Regions from separate parts of the Microbacterium sp. IO18 genome, predicted to be linked through region 2. Evidence: predicted binding sites of a transcription regulator. Region 2 holds the regulator's gene; each other region holds the start of a gene.
What was found. The regulator LexA, encoded in region 2, represses DNA repair genes until DNA is damaged. The targets are predictions, from matches to a motif close to TCGAACANNTGTTCGA.
Positions count from the first base shown of each region.

Region 1 (5,285 bases), on a different contig from region 2:
ACGAGGACATCGGCGACGATCTGGAGCTGTTGCTCGCCGCGGCCGAGCTCATCGTTTCGTCGCAGTTCGGGTCGACGTCGATGCTCCAGCGCAAGTTGCGTGTCGGTTTCGCGAAGGCCGGGCGCCTGATGGACCTGCTGGAATCCCGCGAGATCGTCGGGCCTTCGGAGGGTTCGAAGGCCCGGGACGTGCTGGCCACGGCTGAACAGCTGCCGCAGGTGATGGCGAAGCTGCGCGGCGAGGACGTTCCTGCCGCCTCCGCCGCGCCGACGGCACCTGCCGCCCCGCCGGTCCCACCGATGCCTCCGGCCCATGATCCGATCGCGGCCCAGTACGAGGGTCTTCCCGAGGTGGAGGCCGAGGGCGACGAAGACGCCTGGGGCCTGACGGGGCGTGACTGATGGCCATCCCGCGGCAGCTGCCCAATGCCATCACGGTCGCGCGGATCCCGCTCGCCGTCGTGTTCTTCGTCCTGCTGCTGCTCGGAGGAACCTACGGCCTGGCTGAGCCCGGACTGCGCTGGGCCGCTGCGATCATCTTCATCGTCGGCATCTCCACCGACTGGGTCGACGGCTACCTCGCTCGCAAGTACGACATCGTCAGCGATTTCGGGAAGCTCTGGGACCCGATCGCCGACAAGCTCCTCACCGGGGCGGGATTCATCGGTCTCGCGATCCTCGACGAGGTCAGCTGGTGGATCGTCGCGATCATTCTCGTGCGCGAGTGGGGGATCACCATCCATCGCCTGATGGTCGCGAGCGAGCATGTGGTCGCGGCCGCGTGGATGGGCAAGATCAAGACGGCGTTCCAGGGTGTGGCCCTGGGATGGGCGTTGCTTCCCCTGCACGTCCTCATCGGTCTCGAAGCATGGACACTGGTGACGTTCATCCTGATGATCATCGTCTTGCTGCTGACCGTGGCGAGTGGGATCGACTACATCGTGGCGCAGGTGCGCGGATCGCGGCAGAAGAGGGCATGAGCGAGACGAGCGCCGCCGCCGTTCTGTCGGCGCTCGACGAACGCGGGTGGACACTGGGAGTGGCGGAGTCCCTCACCGGCGGGGCGCTGTGCGCAGAGATCGTCTCCGTCCCCGGAGCCTCCGCCGTTCTCCTCGGCGGCGTCGTGGCCTATGCGACCTCCGTGAAGGCGACGGTGCTCGGCGTCGACGCCGAGCTTCTCGCCCGGCGCGGTCCGGTGCACCCCCAGGTCGCGCTGGAGATGGCCGGGGGTGTGCGGCGAGTGGTGAGCGTAGACGATCGGCCCGCGGATGTCGGCGTGTCCACCACCGGCATCGCGGGACCGGATTCGCCGGACGGACAGCCCGTCGGTACGGTGCACATCGGTATCGTGACGCCGAACGGAGCGCACGCGAGAGAATTCCGCTTCCGCGGCGACCGGGATTCGATCCGGACGCAGACGGTGTCTGCGGCGCTCGAAGCACTGCTCGACCTGGTCGCGGAATAGTGTCCGGCCCGGTCGGGTTATCAATGATGTGCTCACATTCAAACCACAGAGTGCAGGGGTAGATTTCGTGCAGGCCAGGCGTACTAGACTGGCTGTCCTATCGGGGGAGACCCCGAACGATCACACGGGGAGGAGGTTCCGATGATTCTTGTACGACAGGAAATCGGCGATGTGCTGAGGGACTTCCGCCTGCAGAAGGGGCGCACGCTCCGGCAGGTTGCAAGCAAGGCGTCGGTTGCGCTCGGCTACCTCAGTGAGGTCGAGCGTGGGCAGAAGGAAGCGTCGAGCGAGATCCTCGCATCCGTCGCCGATGCTCTCGATGTGCCCATCTCGACGATCATGCGCGAGGTCGGAGACCGCATCTCGGTTCTCGAGGGTATCCAGGTCTTCCCGGATGTCGTTCCGGACGACCTCGTGGCGTCGATCGAGCCTCAGCTCTCGTTGCACTGAGCAGGGTGCTGGAGTGACGATGCGTCGTAGCGAGTTTCTGCGCGCGGTCGACACCGAGTTCCAGGCGCGAGCATCGTCATTGGTGAACGATCTCGGACTCTCGGCTCTTCGTGGTCGCACGGCGCTCGAGGCGTTGGCCGACGGGACGCCGCCCCGTGAGATCTGGCTCGCACTGTGCGTGGAGATGGACGTCCCGGAGAACCGGCGTCACGGTGTCGGCCGTCTGGAGCCGCGCGGGCACTGATTCCGTGGGAGATGTCCGCGGGTTACGGCACACGGTGTGCGATCGGCGGCGTGTCGTCGAATATTCGTTCGAAGAGAGCGTAGTCTTCTGCACAGGTGGTTCAGAGCTGTGATTGTCCACCGAACGTGAGTTTGCCGAGACGATGTCGGTGGCCCCTCGTACGGTGGAGAACAAGCCGAAGAGCCATACGCCTTGTCGGAGAGTCACTCCCAACCGGGAGGGCCGCGACAGCCTACAGGCGGCACCACGCGCGCAGAAGGAGCACATCATGCCATCACCCGCAGACCGCGAGAAGTCCCTCGAGACCGCCCTCGCCCAGATCGACCGTCAGTTCGGAAAGGGCTCGGTCATGCGGCTGGGCAGTGATGAGCGCGCCCCCGTTGCGGTCATCCCGACCGGCTCCATCGCGCTCGACGTCGCCCTCGGCGTCGGCGGACTCCCGCGTGGTCGAATCGTCGAGATCTACGGACCGGAGTCCTCGGGTAAGACCACGCTGACGCTGCATGCGATCGCGAACGCGCAGCGCGCCGGCGGTATCGCGGCCTTCATCGACGCGGAGCACGCCCTCGACCCCGACTACGCAGCGAAGCTCGGTGTCGACATCGACGCGCTCCTGGTGTCGCAGCCCGACACCGGTGAGCAGGCGCTCGAGATCGCCGACATGCTCGTTCGATCCGGGGCGATCGACCTGATCGTCATCGACTCCGTCGCCGCGCTCGTGCCGCGCGCCGAGATCGAGGGAGAGATGGGTGATTCGCATGTGGGTCTGCAGGCTCGACTCATGTCGCAGGCGCTTCGCAAGCTGACCGGTGGCCTGAACCAGACGAACACCACGATGATCTTCATCAACCAGCTCCGCGAGAAGATCGGTGTCTTCTTCGGCTCGCCCGAGACCACGGCCGGTGGTAAGGCATTGAAGTTCTACGCGTCCGTCCGGATGGACATCCGTCGTATCGAGACGTTGAAGGACGGGACCGACGCTGTCGGTAACCGCACCAGGGTCAAGGTCGTGAAGAATAAGATGGCTCCGCCTTTCAAGCAGGCGGAGTTCGACATCCTCTACGGCGTCGGCATCTCACGCGAAGGCAGCCTGATCGATTTCGGCGTCGAGCATGCCATCGTCAAGAAATCGGGCTCGTGGTACACCTACGACGGCGACCAGCTCGGGCAGGGCAAGGAGAACGCCCGTACGTTCCTGCTGAACAACCCCGATATCGCTCTCGCGATCGAGACGCAGATCAAGCAGAAGCTCGGTATCGGTGCGCAGCTCGTCGCTCCTGACGCCGCTGACGAGCTCGCCGAGCGTCGTCCGGCCTGATGAATGACACACGTGGGGGCGATTCCGAGCGGATCGCCCCCATCATTCCTCTCTTCGGCGGTGCTCGCCCTCAGGCTGACCCCGGCCGGAGCGCTGCGGCAGGAAGCGACGTGGTCTCGGAAGCCGAGCCCGGCCACACGAACGACGCCGGAGCGTGGCGATCGACGTGGGACACTCCGTCTCGCGGATCCGCGCTCGGGACGACGTCCGATGCGGGCACGCCCAGTGACCGCCATCCCGCCCGAGGAGCATCTGCGAGACCGGGAGCCGGGCGAGCAGGCGAGGCGAGCTCCGGCCCCCGTCTCCATGCGCTCGACACATCTAACGAGGTGTCGGGTGGCGACGAGGTTGATCCGGACGAGGCCCGTACCGCGGCCGAGGAGTCGCTCGTACGGAAGCTGCGATCCCGCTCGCTGTCGGTTTCCGAAGCGCGTCAGATGTTGCGGGGACACGAGCTCGACAGCGCCACGATCGACGAGGTGATCGAAGACTTCGGACGCAGAGGCTACCTCGACGATGCCGCTCTCGCCGAGGTTCTGGTGACGTCGGGAGTAGAGCGGAAGGGGCAGGGGCGCGTCGCACTCTCCCGGGCGCTGGCCCAGCGGGGCATCCCGCGCGAGGTTATCGACGTCGCGCTCGATGAGTTACCCGACGATGACAACGAACGCGCTCTCGAGTTCGCTCGGAGCAAGGCTCGTTCGCTCGCCCGGTTGGACCACGACACGGCGCTTCGGCGTCTGATGGGGCAGCTCTCGCGTCGCGGCTACAACGGATCGACAGCGATGAAGGCGGCGAAGACAGCATTGCAGGAGGCGACGTTCGGCAGGGCGACCTCGGGCGTCCGATTCGTCGACTCGGACTGAGATCCCGACGCGGCACACGCGTGGAATCGGCTCGTACAATGGGTTGATCATGACTATTCCGCGCAGTGAACCGACGATCATCAGTGCGTCGTCGGCGGCCGTCGACGACGACGGGCGACAGCGATCCTACGAAGTCCGCACCTTCGGGTGTCAGATGAACGTGCATGACTCCGAACGGCTCTCCGGCTCGTTGGAGAGCGCCGGCTATGTGCGTGCGCTCGACGGCGCCGAAGCCGATGTGGTGATCATCAACACCTGTGCCGTGCGAGACAACGCCGCCGGCAAGCTGTACGGCACGCTGGGGCACCTCGCCTCGGTGAAGCGACGCAAGCACGGCATGCAGATCGCGGTGGGCGGGTGTCTGGCGCAGATGGACAAGCAGGCCGTCCTCGACAAGGCTCCGTGGGTCGACGTCGTGTTCGGAACCCACAACATGGGCTCGTTGCCCGGCCTCCTCGAGCGCGCACGCCACAACGGTGATGCCGAGCTCGAGATCCTCGAGTCGCTCGAGGTCTTCCCGTCCACGCTGCCGACGAAGCGCGACTCCGCGCACAGCGGCTGGGTATCCATCTCGGTGGGCTGCAACAACACATGCACTTTCTGCATCGTTCCCAGCCTGCGTGGCAAGGAGAAAGATCGTCGTCCCGGCGACATCTTGAACGAGATCCGTCTCCTCGTGGATGACGGCGCGATCGAGGTCACTCTGCTCGGGCAGAACGTGAACTCCTACGGGGTCGAGTTCGGCGATCGTCAGGCGTTCGGCAAGCTTCTCCGCGCGGCGGGCGAGATCGACGGACTCGAGCGGATCCGGTTCACCAGTCCGCACCCCGCGGCATTCACCGACGACGTGATCGATGCGATGGCCGAGACGCCGAACGTGATGCCGCAGCTGCACATGCCGCTCCAGTCCGGAAGCGATCGCATCCTCAAAGCCATGCGCCGTTCG
Region 1 is NZ_JBMJAF010000001.1:703,337-708,621, reverse strand. Features, by position in the region: gene ACLF6J_RS03525 (DNA translocase FtsK) at 1-401, shown strand, start outside; gene pgsA (CDP-diacylglycerol--glycerol-3-phosphate 3-phosphatidyltransferase) at 401-979, shown strand; gene ACLF6J_RS03515 (CinA family protein) at 976-1,464, shown strand; gene ACLF6J_RS03510 (helix-turn-helix domain-containing protein) at 1,606-1,914, shown strand; gene ACLF6J_RS03505 (DUF3046 domain-containing protein) at 1,934-2,158, shown strand; gene recA (recombinase RecA) at 2,427-3,476, shown strand; gene ACLF6J_RS03495 (regulatory protein RecX) at 3,914-4,339, shown strand; gene miaB (tRNA (N6-isopentenyl adenosine(37)-C2)-methylthiotransferase MiaB) at 4,389-5,285, shown strand, end outside.
Region 1: the regulator LexA is predicted to act here: its motif matches at 2,215-2,230, upstream of recA (recombinase RecA).

Region 2 (5,285 bases):
CTCGAGAGCCGTCTGACGGTCTCGGGTGAGCACCGCATCCGCGCCGGCCTCGGCCAGTGCCTTCACCGCGGAGTGGACGTTGCCGGAGTCGTAGTCGAAGACGGCGACGCGGGGCGCGCTGCTCACAGCGCACCCTTGGTCGACGGGATGCCGTCGACCAGCGGGTCCAGAGCCTTGGCCTGGCGGAAGGCGCGCGCGAAGGCCTTGTACTCGGCCTCGGCGATGTGGTGCGGGTCGCGCCCGCCGAGGACGCGCACGTGCACCGTGAGTGCGGCGTTGAAGGTGATGGCCTCGAACGAGTGGCGCACGAGAGACCCGGTGAAGTGTCCACCGATCAGGTGGTGCTCGAACCCGGCCGGCTCGCCGGTGTGCACGAGGTACGGACGCCCGGAGATGTCGACGACCGCCTGCGCGAGGGCTTCATCGAGGGGCACGAGCGCATCGCCGTACCGCGAGATGCCCGACTTGTCGCCGAGCGCTTCGAGGATGGCTTGTCCGAGCACGATCGACACGTCTTCGACGGTGTGGTGCGCGTCGATGTCCGTGTCGCCCGAGGCCCGTACCGTCAGGTCGGTGAGCGAGTGCTTCGCGAAGGCGGTGAGCATGTGGTCGAAGAACGGCACCGAAGTGTCGATACGGCTCGCACCGGTCCCGTCGAGGTTCAGTTCGAGCTCGACGGTGGACTCCGACGTGCTGCGCACACGGCTGGCGGTGCGCGGGGTCAGTGCGGGGCTGCTCATGATGCCGATCCTATCGAGGCCAAGGCGTCGAGGAATGCGGTGGTCTCGGACTCGGTTCCTGCGCTCACTCGGAGGTGCCCGGGGATGCCGACGTCGCGCACCAGCACACCACGGTCGTACAACTGCTGCCAGGTCGCGCGCGGGTCGGCGACTCCTCCGAACAGGACGAAGTTCGACCACGTCTCGTGCGGCGTGTAGCCGAGGGCCTCTAGCGTCGCGGTGATCCTGTCGCGCTGCTCGACGATCTCCTCGACCATGCCGAGCATCACGTCGGCGTTACGTAGCGCAGCGACGGCGGCGGCCTGTGTGAGCGCGCTGAGGTGATACGGCAGTCGGACCAGGCGGAGGGCGTCGATGAAAGCAGGATCGGCCGCGAGATAGCCCACCCGCGCGCCCGCGAACGCGAATGCCTTGCTCATGGTGCGGGAGATCGCGAGGCGAGGCCGCCCTTCGAGGAGCGTGAGCGCGGAGAGCGCGTCGTGCGGAGCGAACTCCTGGTACGCCTCGTCGACGATGACGACGCCGCGCGCAGCGTCGTAGACGGCTTCGACGACATCGAGACCGAGAGGCGTCCCGGTCGGATTGTTCGGCGAGCAGAGGATGACCACATCGGGGTCAGCAGCGCGTACCTGCGCCGCCGCATCCTCGGGCGTGATCGAGTAGTCGGGCTCCCGGGTGCCGGCAATCCACCGTGCCCCCGTTCCCTGCGCGATGAGCGGATACATCGAGTACGTGGGCGCGAACCCGAAGGCGGTGCGCCCGGGTCCTCCAAACGCCTGCAGGATGTGCTGCAGCACCTCGTTGGATCCGTTGCCCGCCCAGATCTGGTCGGCGGTGAGCCCATGACCGAGGTAATCCGCGAACGCCTCGCGAAGCGTCGTGAACTCCCGGTCCGGATACCGGTTCACGTCGCGGATCGCCACCGCGATGTCGTCGAGGATGTCACTCGCGACCGCCTCCGGGATCGGATGAGTGTTCTCGTTGACATTGAGAGCGACCGGGAGAGGGGCCTGCGGGGCACCGTACGGCTTCAGCCCGCGAAGGTCGTCACGGAGCGGCAGATCGTGGAGGGAGAGCGTCACCCTTCCCATGCTAGGCCGCTGGTCGGGCGGATGACGCACATCCCGGTGAGGGCTCAGTCCACGTACTGCGCCGGGATCGCGAGCTCCTGACCGATCTGGAGCTCGCCACCACGGAGCACGTTCATCCGGCTGATCTCTCCGATGACGACGCGCGGGTCGGCGTTCGGCGCGACCGAGGTGGCGATCGACCACAGGGTGTCCCCGGGCAGGACTGTCAGCGTCTCGACACTCGCGGCGGGAGCATCGACACCGGAGGCGATGGCGCTGCCACCGCTGAGTGCCGCGAAAGCGATTCCGATGGCCAGCGGCACGGAGGCGAGAGCCAGCAGCACACCGCGACCCCGTGCCGTCAGCCGCAGTCGCGTGTGGGGGCGTGCGGGTGCCGGGAGGATCGTTGCGGTGCTGACGCTGATGCTGCTCATGTCGTGCTCCTTAGCCTGTCTCGGGGCGATGGCCCGGAGGAAGTTGGCGTAGCGTTCGCATTCCCGTCTCGGCCGGGAGCCGTGAATGCGAAGCTACGTTCCGAAGGTATCTTCGAGTTCGAACATCTGTCAAGTGTTCTTCGAAACCGGAAACGCGATTCGCCCGACACGCTCGAACAGATCTTCCAGATCGGACTGTTTCTCGGATACGGTTTCGATGAGAACACCACACCACGGGCCTCCGACATTCGAAGAGCGACGTCGGATCACGCACTTAAGGAGCACCATGAGCGAGTACTCAGCCCCCGAGTCGGAGGCACCGCGGACCCGCCGTCGCAAGAGCCTGAGCCCGAAGCAGATGGCGATCCTCGAGGTCATCCAGAATTCGATCGCCCACCACGGGTACCCGCCGAGCATGCGGGAGATCGGTGACGCCGTCGGCCTCAAGTCGCTCTCGAGCGTGACGCACCAGCTCGGACAGCTCGAGCTCAGCGGCTACCTGCGCCGCGACCCCGGGAAGACGCGCGCGATGGAGGTCCTGATCGATCTGCCCGGTGCGAGCGGCGAGAACCCGGCCGATGTCGCGACCCCCGTGGGCGATGCCGCGCTCGTACCCCTGGTCGGGCGCATCGCCGCGGGGGTGCCGATCACGGCGGACCAGCAGGTGGAGGAGATCTTCCCCCTGCCACGCCAGTTGGTCGGCAAGGGCGACCTGTTCATGCTCAAGGTCTCCGGCGAGTCGATGATCGACGCCGCGATCTGCGATGGCGACTGGGTGGTCGTCCGCTCCCAGAACAATGCGGAGAACGGCGAGATCGTGGCCGCGATGCTCGACGGGGAGGCCACCGTCAAGGTCCTGCGCCGTCGCGACGGGCACACCTGGCTGCTGCCCCGCAACTCGTCTTTCGAACCGATCCTCGGCGATGAGGCCGTCGTGCTCGGCAAGGTCGTGGCCGTGCTCCGAGCGGTCTGACGTGCTCCGCTGACCGTCGAGGCCCCCGCTGACCGTCGAGGCCCCCTCCCAGATACGTTTCTGAGAGGGGGCCTCGACGCTGCGCGGGGGTGTCGACGCTGTGCGGGGGTGTCGACGCGCTGCGGGGGTGTCGACCCTGCGCGGGGGTGTCGACCCGGGGTGGGCTACGCCCGGACGCTCACGTCCTCACGCACCCGGCGCGTCGCCTCGACGATGTTGCGCAGCGAGGCGGTCGTCTCGTCGTAGCCGCGGGTCTTCAGGCCGCAGTCCGGGTTCACCCAGAGCTGACGTGTCGGGATCTCCTCCACCGCGCGACGCAGCAGCGACTCGACCTCCTCGACCGTCGGCACGCGCGGCGAGTGGATGTCGTAGACGCCCGGACCGATGCCGTGGTCGAACCCGACCTCGGCGATGTCGGCGACGACCTCCATGCGACTGCGCGCCGCCTCGATCGAGGTCACGTCGGCATCGAGCGCCCGGATCGCATCGATCACGACACCGAACTCGGAGTAACAGAGGTGCGTGTGCACCTGGGTACCCGCAGCGGCACCACCGGTCGCGAGTCGGAATGAGTCGACGGACCAGCGGAGGTACGCGGGCTGGTCCGCCTTCTTCAGCGGCAGGAGTTCACGCAGCGCGGGCTCGTCGACCTGGATGATCGCGATGCCGGCAGCCTCCAGGTCGGCGATCTCATCGCGCAGCGCCAGCGCGACCTGGTTCGCGGTCTCACCGAGCGGCTGGTCGTCGCGCACGAACGACCAGGCGAGGATCGTCACGGGACCCGTGAGCATGCCCTTCAGATGCTTGCTCGTCAACGACTGCGCGTAGGCGGACCATCCCACGGTGATCGGCGCAGGTCGCGAGACGTCACCCCAGAGGATCGACGGGCGCGTGGCCCGGGATCCGTACGACTGGACCCAGCCGTGCTCGGTCACCGCGAAGCCATCGAGGTTCTCGGCGAAGTACTGCACCATGTCGTTGCGCTCGGGCTCCCCGTGGACCAGCACATCGAGCCCGAGGTCCTCCTGCAGGGAGACGACGCTGGCCACTTCGCGACGCAGGAAGTCGTCGTAGTCCTCGGCGGGGATCTCGCCACGGGTGAACCGGGCGCGCGCACGCCGGATGTCGCCGGTCTGCGGGAAGGAGCCGATCGTCGTCAACGGCAGCACGGGCAGGCCGAGCGCCTCCTGCGCGGTCTCACGCTCCTCGTACCCGACGCGGGAGAAGTCGGCCGTGCTGAGCGCACGATCGCGGACGGCACCGTCACGAACGCCCGGTGCGGCGAGACGATCCGCCAGCGCGGCGGACGACGCGTCGAGCTCGGCGGCGATCGACGCGCGGCCGACGCTGAGCCCCCGGGCCAGCACACCGACCTGCTGGACCTTCTGGTCGGCGAACGCCAACCACGAGACCAGACGCTCGTCGAGCCGGGACTCGTCGGTCACATCGTGGGGCACATGCAGCAGCGACGTCGACGTCGACGCGGACACGGCCGCGCCGAGCGCACGGAGGGCCTCGAGCCGGTCGAACGCGTGCGCGAGGTCGCCGCGCCAGATGTTGTGCCCGTCGACCACCCCGCCGACGAGGGTCTTGCCCTCGAGTCCTTCGGCCGGGGCGGGCACGCCGCCGCGCACGAGGTCGACGGCGATCGCCTCGATCGGCGCGGCCGCGAGCACCGGGAAGACCTCACCGAGGTCGGCGTACGGGGCGGCGACGAGGATGGCGGGGCGTTCCGGTGCGCGTCCGAGCACGTCCAGCGCTCGGGCGGCAGCATCCGACAGCTGAGCGACGGATGCAGGGAGCGACTCGCTCACGAGCGCCGGCTCGTCGAGCTGCACCCACTCGGCTCCCTCGGCGCGAAGTCGCGCGAGCAGCTCCACGTAGACCGGGAGCAGGTCATCGAGGCGCGAGAGCGGGTCGAAGCCCTGCGGGGCGTCATCCGAGGCTTTCGCCAGCGCGAGGAGGGTGACGGGGCCCACGATGACCGGTCGCGTGACCAGTCCCGCCTCGGCAGCCTCGGAGACCTGCCGGACGAGGCGGTCACTGGAAAGCGAGAACACCGTCTCCG
Region 2 is NZ_JBMJAF010000002.1:33,788-39,072, forward strand. Features, by position in the region: gene hisH (imidazole glycerol phosphate synthase subunit HisH) at 1-126, opposite strand, end outside; gene hisB (imidazoleglycerol-phosphate dehydratase HisB) at 123-740, opposite strand; gene ACLF6J_RS11785 (histidinol-phosphate transaminase) at 737-1,831, opposite strand; gene ACLF6J_RS11790 (LysM peptidoglycan-binding domain-containing protein) at 1,876-2,244, opposite strand; gene lexA (transcriptional repressor LexA) at 2,531-3,217, shown strand; gene metE (5-methyltetrahydropteroyltriglutamate--homocysteine S-methyltransferase) at 3,382-5,285, opposite strand, start outside.

Region 3 (5,285 bases), 100 kb from region 2:
CAGGATCCGGCCACCGACACGTTCGATCCGACCAAGACGAACTATCCCACCAGCCAGAAGTACGAAGCCCCCGCCGTCGACGAGACGCGCGGTTAGGAGAGGTCGCTTCGCGCGCGCTCGCGTGACACGACCTTCACACACCAGAGAAAGAGATCACATGAAGAAGATTCTTCTGTCGGCGACAGCGCTTGTCGTCGCGGGCGCCTTCGCCCTCACCGGCTGCTCCTCGGAGCGCGGCGGTGGCACGGACTCGGGATCGGGGGATGAGGCCAAGGGTTTCGCCGCTGACGCCACGATCGGTGTCGCCCTTCCGGACAAGACCTCGGAGAACTGGGTCCTCGCCGGTCAGCTGTTCACGGACGGTCTCAAGGAGGCCGGCTTCAAGGCGGACGTGCAGTACGCGCCCGCCAGCAACACGGTCGCGGAGCAGCAGAACCAGATCCAGGCGATGGTCACCGGTGGCGCCAAGGTCATCATCATCGGTGCGAAGGACGGCAAGCAGCTCGCCACGCAGGTCGAGGCCGCTCGTGACGCGGGCGTGACCGTCATCGCCTATGACCGTCTGATCGAGAACACGGAGGCCGTCGACTACTACGTCGCGTTCGACAACTTCAAGGTCGGTCAGCTGCAGGGCCAGGCTCTGCTCGATGGACTCGCCGAGCGTGCGGGGCACGAGGCTCCGTACAACATCGAGCTGTTCTCGGGCTCGCCGGACGACGCGAACTCCGCTGTGTTCTTCAACGGCGCGATGGACGTGCTCCAGCCGAAGATCGACGACGGCACGCTCAACGTCGTCTCCGGCCAGACCGAGATCGCCCAGACGGCGACCGAGGGCTGGAAGGCCGAGAACGCCCAGCGTCGCATGGACTCGATCCTGACCTCGACGTACAGCTCCGAGACGCTCGACGGCGTCCTCTCGCCGAACGACACGCTCGCTCGCGCCATCATCACCTCGGTGCAGCAGGCCGGAAAGCCGGTCCCGGTGGTCACGGGTCAGGACTCCGAGGTCGAGTCGGTGAAGTCGATCATGGAGGGCATCCAGTACTCCACGATCAACAAGGACACCACGCTCCTCGTCGAGCAGTCGATCAAGATGGTCGGCCAGCTTCAGAAGGGTGAAGAGGTCGACGTCAACGACACCGAGCAGTACGACAACGGCGTGAAGGTCGTTCCGGCTTACCTGCTCGACCCGATCATCGTGACCAAGGAGAACGCGGCAGAGGCATACGCCAACGTCCCGAGCCTCCTCGAGATCGTGAAGTCGTACCAGTAACTCGCACGGCACACATCCTCACGGATACGCGAACCGTCCGGGCCCTCGGGTCCGGGCGGTTCGTCGTTCAACCGGTGCACATGCCCGGGAGGCGCTCAGAACGGTGCGGTCACCGGATCGGCACTCGTGAAGGTCACCGTGTTCTGCGGAGGCGGCCGGTCGATGTACGTGCGACCGGTCGGGCTCGTCCACTCCAGCACGCCGCCCGAGGTCTGGTCGACGTGCCAGGGGGAGTGGTGTTTGAGCATGTGATGTCGTCGGCAGAAGGCGGCAAGGTTTCCGTGGGCGGTCGCCCCTCCGGTCGAGGCCGCATGATTGTGGTCGAGGTCGCACTTGCGCGCCGTGATCCCGCATCCGGGAAACCGGCACCGCTGGTCCCGCGCGCGGAGATGCCGCCGGAGATGCTCACTCGGGCGGTAGCGGTCGACAGCGAGCATTTCGCCAGAGATCGGATGCGTCAGCACGCGGTCCCAGCCGGTCGCGGAACCTGCCAGCGTGCGAGCGGTCGTGACGTCGATGGGGATCGTTCCGTCGAGCTCGGCCGGTGATGAGGTCGTCGGAGCGTCATCGTCCATCAGAGTGAGCACCGGCACCGTGACCTCGACGCGGGCGCGGACCTCGCCCAGCAGGCTGTCCGCCGTGTCATGGCCCGCGGGGGATCCTGTGAGAACGAGGTCGGCGAGCAGATCGGCGCGCAACTGATCGACCGTGCGGTCGTCGGCGGGGAGTCCGGCGACCGAAGCATCCTGTGCCGCTCGCGCGTTCTCCTCCTTCACCGCATGCGCCATCTGCGACAGCCGGTCGAGCATGCCGTGCAGGAGGACCGCGGGTCCGCGCGCCCCCAGCTCGGCCATCCCATCGTCGAGGTCCTTCCCCCACACACGGCGCAGCTCGCGGGTATCGCGATGCCGCTCGGTGAGACTGCGCTCCTGGAACCGCTCGGCAAGACGCCGTACGATCCGCCGAAGCCGATTCGGGGATTCCGTCACGGCGACCTCCACGGCCTCCGCGGCGTAGGCGGCGCGATCCGCAGCCTCGTCGAGATGCGCGCCCGCCTCGACGATGACCCGGGAGTGCGCGGCACTGATGCGCCCTTCGCCCTGCGCCTCCCATACCGCCGGGAATCGGTCGACGAGCCACGAGGCCTCGGCCATCTTGCGCTCGATCGTGCGGTCGCTCAGGTGCTGCGCAGCGCCGATCTCGGCAGCGACCGTGCGGATCGCCATGTCTCCGTGATCGGGGTGGGCGGCGCCGCGGGCGATGTCGACGGCCAGGCGTCCGGCCATCGCGAGCATGCCCGTCGCGGGCCGCCTGCATGCTGCTCAGAGTGCTCTCCGCGGCCTCGAGCGACGCGACCAGATCGGCGAGCATCGCCATCTGGGAATCGGTCGCGTCGAGCAGTGCGGTCATGACTTCAGTCCATCACCGACCACCCATTCGAAGATAGATTCGATCGAGACTCACGTCTCCGGGTTCACGAAACGGTGACGAACGCGATCAACCCGAGGTGCTAGTCCCAGATCGGGTCATCGGGGTCGGGGGAGTCGGTGCCGTCCGCATCGGTCATGATGCGCGCGCCGGCGATCCACGAGGTCAGCGCGCCGCCGTGGAGGGTATGCGGGTGCGGCACGCCGAGGAGGTCGGGGTTCGTCGCGACGGCGAGCGGCTCATCGCTCGCGAAGACGACGACGTTGCCGAGCGGGCCTTCGTCATCGTTCGGTTCTGCGTCGAGGACGACGGCGACATGGTCGAACACCGTGCGCAGGGTGGCTGCCTGTCGCCGTGAGTACTCGAAGGGGTGTCCGTCGAGCAGGTTGACCGCCACGACTCCCTCCGCTGCGGAGCGCGCGGCGACGCGGCGATAGAACTCCTGGCTGGCCACGCGATGCCGGATGACGGCGGCATCCCAGAGATCGACGACCGTGAACCGCGCACCCATCCACTCGCCGGCAAGCTCCGCGTCCGCGACTGCGCGCGCATCACCGAAGATGACGCGCAGATCGGTGCCCGGAGACAGCGGCAGCGCGGCGATCACCGCCTCGTAGAGGGTGGGCTCGAACTCGACCACGAGTTGCGGCGATCCGGCGCGCGTGGCCTCGACGTAGCGTGCCAGCGTGAGGGCACCGGCTCCCAGGTGCACGGTGAACAGCGGCGCACCGGGCTCAGCGGCAGCATCCATCACTCTGGCGATGTGCTGCGTGTAGTCGTATTCGAGGTCGGTGGGGTCGGTCATCGAGACGACGGACTGCGGGATTCCGTCGACGCTGAGTTCGTAGCGACCGGGCCGCCTTCTCGACTGCACCAGCTTCGCCTTGCGATCCTCGAGCAGAAGGGAGAACACCCGGCGACTCTTCGGCACCCGTCGATCTTAGATCGCGGGGAGCTGGTCGGAGAACACGCCGACCGCGCGCGACTACCCTGGAAGGAACATGGCACATCTTCTCGGGGCTGAAGCCCTGCATCTCGAATACCCGACCAGGGTCGTCTTCGACTCCGTGACCCTCGGCATCGAAGAGGGTGATCGCATCGGCATCGTCGGCCGCAACGGCGACGGCAAGTCGAGCCTTCTCGGCATGCTCGCGGGGATCAAGGAACCGAACTCGGGCCGCGTCACGGTGCGCGGCGGCACGCGTATCGGTGTGCTCGATCAGGCGGACACCCTCCCCGACGACCTCACCATCAGCGCCGCTGTGGTCGGGGACACCCCGGAGTACGAGTGGGCCGGCGACGCGCGGATCCGCGACGTCATCGAAGGACTGCTCACCGACCTGCCCTGGGATGCGGAGATCGGCTCCCTCAGCGGTGGTCAGCGGCGCCGGGTGTCGCTCGCCAAGCTCCTCACCGGAGACTGGGACGTCATCGCGCTGGACGAGCCGACCAACCACCTCGACGTCGAGGCCATCACCTGGCTCGCGGGGCATCTCAAGAAGCGCTGGTCGCCGAACGCCGGGGCCCTCATGGTCGTGACGCACGACCGGTGGTTCCTCGACGAGATCAGCACCGAGACCTGGGAGGTGCACGACCGGATCGTCGAGCCCTTCGAGGGCGGCTACGCGGCGTACATCCTGCAGCGCGTCGAACGCGACCGCATGGCGGCGGCGACCGAGGCGAAGCGCCAGAACCTCGCCAAGAAGGAGCTCGCCTGGCTCCGTCGCGGCGCTCCCGCCCGCACGGCCAAGCCGAAGTTCCGCATCGACGCGGCCAACGAGCTGATCGCCGATGTGCCCGAGATCCGCGACAAGGTGTCGCTGCAGTCGCTCGCGGTCTCGCGCCTCGGCAAGGACGTGGTCGACCTGCTGGACGTCGGGGTGACCTACCCGACGGCGGACGGCGGCGAGAAGGTCGTGCTGCGCGACGTCGAGTGGCGCATCGCACCGGGGGAGCGCACGGGCATCCTCGGTGTCAACGGCGCCGGCAAGTCGACGCTCCTCGGGCTCATCTCCGGCACGGTCGAACCGACCGTCGGTCGGGTCAAGCGCGGCACGACCGTGAAGGTGCAGACGCTCACCCAGCGCCTCGACGAGCTCACCCAGCACTGGAACGACCCGGTGCGGGTGATCATCTCCGGGCTGCGCACCTCCTACACGATGGGAGCGGGCTCCAAGGCGCAGGACCTCACTCCCGGTCAGCTGCTCGAACGGCTCGGCTTCGATTCGGCCCAGCTCTCCACTCCGGTCAAAGACCTCTCGGGTGGGCAGCAGCGTCGTCTGCAGCTCCTGCTCGTGCTGCTCGACCAGCCGAACGTGCTGATCCTCGACGAGCCGACCAACGACCTCGACACCGACATGCTCGCCGCGATCGAGGACCTCCTCGACTCCTGGTCGGGAACGCTCCTGGTCGTCAGCCACGACCGCTACTTCCTGGAACGCGTCACCGACCAGCAGTACGCGATCCTGGACGGGCATCTGCGGCACCTGCCCGGAGGGGTCGACGAGTACCTGCGGCTGCGCCACCTCCAGTCTTCGACCGGACCGAAGCAGACCGCCACGGCCGCAGCGACCGCGACGACCGC
Region 3 is NZ_JBMJAF010000002.1:137,179-142,463, reverse strand. Features, by position in the region: gene mmsB (multiple monosaccharide ABC transporter permease) at 1-96, shown strand, start outside; gene ACLF6J_RS12305 (sugar-binding protein) at 158-1,273, shown strand; gene ACLF6J_RS12300 (HNH endonuclease signature motif containing protein) at 1,369-2,559, opposite strand; gene ACLF6J_RS12295 (spermidine synthase) at 2,784-3,632, opposite strand; gene ACLF6J_RS12290 (ABC-F family ATP-binding cassette domain-containing protein) at 3,703-5,285, shown strand, end outside.
Region 3: the regulator LexA is predicted to act here: its motif matches at 2,711-2,726, upstream of ACLF6J_RS12300 (HNH endonuclease signature motif containing protein).